Regions from separate parts of the Microbulbifer discodermiae genome, predicted to be linked through region 2. Evidence: predicted binding sites of a transcription regulator. Region 2 holds the regulator's gene; the other holds the start of a gene.
What was found. The regulator LexA, encoded in region 2, represses DNA repair genes until DNA is damaged. The targets are predictions, from matches to a motif close to ACTGTNTNTANANACAGT.
Positions count from the first base shown of each region.

Region 1: the regulator LexA is predicted to act here: its motif matches at 1,335-1,352, upstream of imuA (translesion DNA synthesis-associated protein ImuA).

Region 1 covers NZ_JBFLAB010000001.1:27,976-31,383, reverse strand. Annotated here, with positions in the region: gene AB1S50_RS00110 (Y-family DNA polymerase) at 1-589, opposite strand, end outside; gene imuA (translesion DNA synthesis-associated protein ImuA) at 604-1,299, opposite strand; gene dcd (dCTP deaminase) at 1,531-2,100, shown strand; gene AB1S50_RS00095 (amidohydrolase family protein) at 2,129-3,408, opposite strand, start outside.
Region 2 covers NZ_JBFLAB010000004.1:26,919-30,326, forward strand. Annotated here, with positions in the region: gene AB1S50_RS02170 (LOG family protein) at 360-998, opposite strand; gene lexA (transcriptional repressor LexA) at 1,163-1,768, shown strand; gene AB1S50_RS02180 (hypothetical protein) at 1,854-2,108, opposite strand; gene AB1S50_RS02185 (DUF6586 family protein) at 2,221-2,709, opposite strand; gene topA (type I DNA topoisomerase) at 2,706-3,408, opposite strand, start outside.

The DNA of each region.
Region 1 (3,408 bases), on a different contig from region 2:
TCCGGTTGTCACAGTCGAGCAGTTTGCAGGGGGAGAAGCTGATCCACTGGCGCCACTGTTGCGGGCTGGGGGGGGTGCGGGTGTCCCGCAGCCACTGACTGTGCTCCGGCAACTGGCTGAGCATCCGTGCGGCACTGGGGCTGTGACCCAGACCCATGCGGGCGCTGATACGCATCTGCCGCAGCTCGCGCCGCAGTTGTTGCAACAGCGGCTGCAGGCCGCCCCTGGCTTTGAGACAGCCGCTCAGTTCCAGCTGCAGGCTGGCGTGTTGCATGTCGCCGTCGGCGATGGCGCCGGCCGCCTGGGGGGAGACCACCGGGGTGAAGCTGTAACCCCACTGGGCCAGTTCCCGCAGCAGCTGCGCCTCCCGCTCCGTGTCCCGGGTGAGCAGGGAGAGGTCGCTGCAGAGGGCGCAGGCGGTGGCGACGGTGAGACCGGTCTCGACACCGCGCTGCCGGGCGGGGCCGTTGGCATCCACCACCAGCTGTTTTTCCACCACCGCTTGGGGAAGCGTCTCTGTGCGGTTGTGCTGGGCGCGGGTAAGGGTTTCCAGGGGCAGCCTGGGGAACTGTATGCACAGCCAGAGCATGGTGATGGACTCCCTCAGTGCAGCGGCTGGTCGCGACGGATCAGGTCGGGACTGCGGGGCAGCTGCAGGCGCTGGCCCGAGTGTCCGCCCAGCTGTTTTAGCAGTTGCAGGGTGAGCTGTTCGCCGTCGCTGCTCAGCTGCAGCCGCAGGCTGGCGGGCGATGGCGCAGCGGCGCAGCTGCCGGGGCGAAAATGGAAGTGCAGACAGTCGCCCTGGCGGGCGGCTATCTGCAGGCGACGCAAATCCCTGTCGGTCGCTTCCCGGGATGGCTGCCAGCTGAGCAGCGCGCCACAGCAGCCGGCCTGCAGCGACTGCTCCATGGCCCAGAGCTGATCCCGCTGACCGCGGGGGTGCAGTATCAGCAGCCTGTCCAGCTGTACGCCGGCGGCGGCCAGTGCCGGGGCATAGGGGATATGCGGCGGGTTCACCAGCACCACCATCTGCCCGTCCCGGGTCAGCTCCGCCAGTGCGGGCAGCAGCAGGCTCAGCTCGCCGATGCCGGACTGGTCCGCCAGTAATTCGGTGGTGGCACCGCGGGGCCAGCCGTGTCCGCTGAGCAGGGCATCCAGGCTCCGGTAGCCGGTGGTAATGCCGTTGCGCGGGCGCCGCTGTTCATTGGCGGCCTGCCAGATATCTGCCCGGTCCAGCAGCCGGCGCAGACGCTGTTGCTTTAACACCTTGTTCTGTATGAGGTTTTCTGCACTGTTCACACTGACGTCCTCGCCTTGTGCCCCGGGAATAAAATACTATATTTATATACAGTAGTAACTGTTCTTTTATACAGTAGTTCATTCGGGGCGGCAAGCGCCGGGTGACGCTAGTGGCGGTGGCCTTCACCCGATCGGCAATTAGCCGCCGGCGCTGGCACTTTTGTGCCCGCCGCAAACCCGCTATGATTCGGCCTCTTTACTGGCCAGCAGAAGCGACTCGAAGGGGGCGGAGTGAGTATCAAGTCCGATAAATGGATACGCCGGATGGCCGAGCAGCAGGGTATGATCGAGCCTTTCGAGCCGGGCCAGGTGCGCCGCAACGGCGATGGTGAGCGGCTGATCTCCTACGGCACCTCCAGCTACGGCTACGATGTGCGCTGCGCCGGTGAGTTCAAGATTTTCACCAATGTCCACTCCGCCACCGTGGACCCCAAGACCTTCGACGAGAACAGCTTCGTGGATGTGGAGGGGGACTCCTGCATTATTCCGCCCAACTCCTTTGCGCTGGCGCGCACGGTGGAATACTTCCGTATCCCGCGCTCGGTGCTGACCATCTGCCTGGGCAAGTCCACCTATGCCCGCTGCGGCATTATCGTCAATGTGACGCCACTGGAGCCGGAGTGGGAGGGGCATGTGACCCTCGAATTCTCCAACACCACCAACCTGCCGGCGAAGATCTATGCCCACGAGGGCGTGGCGCAGATGCTGTTCTTCGAGTCCGATGAGGTCTGCGATGTGTCCTACCGGGACCGCGGCGGCAAATACCAGGGCCAGCGCGGCGTCACCCTGCCGCGGGCCTGATTCCCTCCTCTACCGGTGCCCGGAGTAATCAATTGATGGCGGTGCCCCCCGGCTGGTCCAGTGACACCGGCACTGAGGGGTGGAATGGCTCAATGCCCAGCGCGCTGTACAGCTGGTCCGGCCGGTAGAGGTTCTGCCCCTCGATCACCAGTGCGGTGCGGCGCAGCGCACTGATGTCCTCCAACGGGTTGCCGTCCAGCAGTACCAGGTCCGCGTCCTTGCCGACGGAAATAGTGCCCCCTGTGTTCAGTTTGCCCACCAGGCTGGCGGGCACCAGCGTGGCGGTGCGCAATACGTCTGCATTGGGGATGCCGGCCTTGGCGTAGAGTTCCAGCTCCCGCAGCAGGGTGAAACCGGGGATGCCGTCGCTCCCCGCCACCATCGGCACCCTGTGCTCGTGGAGCTTGCGCACCATGTTCAGCAACGCCTGGGCGGACAGGTCGTAGTCCTCCCGGTGCTCCGGTTTTACATCCAGTTCCGCGCCAATAAACTGGCGGCGCACATTGATGGGCAAATGATCGGCGATAGCGGCAAATTCCGGGTCCAGCTTACCTGGCTGGCGCAGCAGCATGGAGCTGAATACGGTGGTGGTGGTGTCCACGACTGTGCCTTTGCGGGCCAGCTTGTCCAGGAAGCGTGCCACTTCTTTGCTGTTTAAATCCAGTTCGTGGGCGTGTTCGCCGACTTCGGTAAAGCGCAGCCGTTTGCGTGTGTCTATGGCGCCCATGAAATTGAGAAACAGCATGTTGATATGCTGGATTTCGTCGAAGCCCGCATCCACTGCCTCCTCGGCGGTCATAAAGGCGGGGATATGGCCGGACAGGCGCAGACCGCGGCTGTGAATATGCTCGGCCAGGGGGGCTATCCACTCCGGTTCCATGGAGCTGTAGGTTTTGATCTGCATATAGCCGCGGTCGGCATACCAGTCGACTATTTCCTTGGCCTGCTCAAGGCTGGTGGTGGTCTTGCCCATGCGCATGGCGTTTTCACTTTCCCGGTCCATAAACCCGGCGCGATAGACATCGCCGCCGATTATCTGGCCGGAGGAGAAGAGCCGCTCGATGCGCATGATATTGTCGTGGGTGTTGCCCAGGTCCCTTACGTTGATCACGCCGGCGGCCATATTCAGCACACCATCTGTGGGGGAGAGGTGACTGTGCATGTCCCAGAGCCCGGGGATCAGGGTCCTGCCGCGCCCGTCGATACGGGTAATTCCGGGCAACCGGATCGGCGCGATGCTCATGCGGGTGATCTTGCCATTCTCGATCAGCAGGTGGCGCTGTTCCAACAGCTTGCCCGCTTCTACGT
Region 2 (3,408 bases):
GAATCGAGTATGTAACTGCTTGATTTGTAGTGGAGGGCTTGCGGACCTGCGTCGCAAACCAGGGTTGCGGAAAGCCAGGGAGGGTCTTTTCAACAAGCTGTTAGGGGCAGTCGGGATAGAAAGAGCCTCACAGGAAGCCAGGACAGGAACAGGGGCTCTGAAGGCTGGACAGGTGCACTACCAGAACCTGCCATCACCGGGCCTGAAACCGTGCACGCAAATGGCAGCATGCAATATCCGCCGAGGTCACAAACCAACTGGAGCTGCCGCTATAACATCCGTGGCTTTTCGGACAAATTCCGCCCTCAGCTGGCGGCCCGCCGCCAACCAATGGATCGCTGGCACTTGGTGGGGAACTGCTATTCCCGCTCGCGAATATAATGGAGAATCAGCTCCGCGGCCTCATCCACTGTATCCACAGTTCTGAACAGATCCAGGTCAGTGGCATCGATGCAGTGGCGCTCCAGCACCGTGTCCACCAGCCAGTCCCGCAGTCCCGACCAGTAACTTTTACCTACCAGCACAATCGGAAAGCGCCGCACCTTCTGCGTCTGTACCAGGGTCAATGCCTCGAACAGCTCATCCAGAGTTCCATAACCCCCGGGCATGCCGACAAAGCCAACGGCGTGTTTAACAAACATAAATTTACGTACAAAAAAGTAGCGAAAATTCAGGCTGATATCCTGATAGGGGTTTGGTAACTGTTCAAACGGCAGTTCAATATTCAAACCGATAGACTTGCCCTTCTGGGGGTAGGCGCCGCGATTACACGCTTCCATCAAACCCGGCCCACCACCGGTAATCACCGGTACTCCCTCCGCGGCCAGCAATTCTCCCAACCTGACAGCCTGTTGGTACTCAGCACTATCCTCGGTAAATCTCGCCCCACCGAAAACAGTCACGGCGCCGTTCAGAGCAATCAGCCGCTCGATCCCGTCCACCAGTTCCGATTGGATGCGCAGAACGCGCCACGCTTCGGGCATTTTCGCATCAAGCATTGTTATAGTTCCTTTCTTGTCGCGCAATTAAACGCAAATTTTACAACCTGTCCCGTTCCACTTTAGCAGCAGTTAGCCGTCGGGCGCCAAACATTGCGCAGCAGGCAAATCTGTATATAATCACAGCAACTGTATATAAATACAGAAACACGACAGGTGATCACATGACCAACCTCACTGCCCGTCAGGCGCAAGTACTGGAATTGATCAAGTCCTATCTGGACGAGACCGGATACCCCCCAACCCGCGCTGAAATCGCCCAGGAACTGGGTTTTCGCTCCCCCAATGCGGCGGAGGAGCACCTCAAAGCGTTGGCGCGCAAGGGGGCTATCGAGATGGTGGCCGGTGCTTCGCGCGGAATCCGCATTCCCGACTACCAGCCAGGCTTGCCGGTTGTGGGCCGGGTGGCAGCCGGCAATCCCATTCTGGCGGAGGAGAACATCGAGGATTACTGCGAATTGCCTTCAGACTTTTTCCACCCCCCGGCGGACTATCTGCTGCGGGTCCACGGCATGAGTATGCGCGGCGCGGGGATTTTGGACGGCGATCTGCTGGCGGTGCAGCGCACTGACCAGGTACGCAATGGCCAGATAGTGGTGGCGCGCATTGAGGACGAGGTGACCGTCAAGCGATTTCGGCGCAAAGGCAATCAGGCAATGGTCCAGCTACTGCCGGAGAACGAGGATTTTGACGTGATCCAGGTGGACATGCGGGACAAAAATTTTGCCATCGAAGGGTTGGCTGTAGGCGTGATACGACAGAGCCCCTGAGCTTTACAAGTGGAGGCGGCCTGTCCGCCCACCCTTGCCTTGCGCTCCCTAGCCGGGATGCCGTACTGACGGGTATTGTTCACCCTCAATGGATGGTGTGGTTGACCGGCTCCACTTCCTCTTCATCGATAAAGTCCACATCCGAATCGCCGATATTCTGCACCGCCTCGATACCCGCTTCCAGCATTGCGCGCGCAATGATGATTTTGTGCTCGCGCAAAAAGTGCAGACTCTCCTCCGAAAAGTGAATGCGCACCAGCGGGTCCTCCCTGTGGCCGGCGCGGCGCAGCGCTATATCGCCATTGGCCAGCTCAATGATTTCAAACGTTTCGGAGGACATGCAATTCTCCCCTTTTGACACGGCATCTTGTGGGGCAGTGTAACATACGGGGGGGCAGTCGTTCACGACAGATCCGTGTAAAGACTCTGGGGATGGAAAGCGGACGGCGGAGTTACCACTCCTCGGTATGGGCCCGGTGCCTCTGTACCAGCTCTTGCAACGCCAGGTGCCAGGCCCGCAACCTAACGTCGTTCAGTGATTCGGGATTGGCCGTCGCACGATTACCGGTGGAAATAAGATCAACACCCACCTGCGCCCCGGCGTTAGCCTTCCCCGGGCGCCACAGCAACCGCCAGCAGGCCAACAGCTGGGACAACCAGCTGCAGGGATCCTCCTCCAGGGCGATAAGCTCAGCCACTTCCCCACTGGCTTTAGCGCTGGCTTGCAGGCGCTGCTGCAGCTCTGCGGCGGATTGAGGCTCCAGGCCCAGCTGCAATTGAAACGACAGCTCTGCCAGATAAGCCAGGTATGCCCTCCACAGCTGCATCAGTGCCGCCTCCCGCAGTGCCGCGGCCTGCAACCCCTGGGCCGGCCGCCCCGCCAACAGCAGCTCGCTCTTGCGCAGCGCCGAGGTTACAGTGCCGGTATAGGGATTGCTCATCCGGAACGGGAGGCCGATTTCCTCTTGGCCGCCGGCTTGCGCTTTGCCGCCGGACTCTTGCTACCGGCCTCCGCCTGCCACCGGCCGTCGCGATAAAAAGCTCGCCAGCCCGTCGCCTTGCCGTCCTCCTCGGACTGCACATACTGCTCCTGGGTCTTGCGGCTAAAGCGCACTACCGTATCGCGTCCCTGATCGTCTTCAGTGGGTGCGGAAAAGAGAAAACTGTACTTGGGATCTATCTCGCTCTGGTGTGGCAGCAGTTCCTTGACCAAAGGTGCCCGGGTCTCGCGCTTGCGCGGGAACTGGCTGGCGGCCAGGAACAGTCCCGATGCGCCATCGCGCAAAATATAATGGTCGTCCACTTTTGCGCACGCCAGCTCGGGCATGGGTACCGGGTCCATTTTTGGCGGCGCCGGCTGCCCGCTCTTGAGCAGCTTGCGGGTGTTTTTACAGTTCTCGTTGGTGCACGCAAAATACTTGCCAAAGCGACCCGGCTTCAGCTGCATGTCGCTGCCGCATTTATCGCACTCTATCACCGGGCCGTCGTAGCCTTTGATTTTAAAAGTGCCCTGCTCCACCTCGAAGCCACTGCAATCCGGGTTGTTACCACAGATGTGCAGTTTGCGGTGTTCGTCCACCAGGTAACTGTCCATTGCGGTACCGCATTTGGGACAGCGGCGCTTTTCCCGCAACTGACGG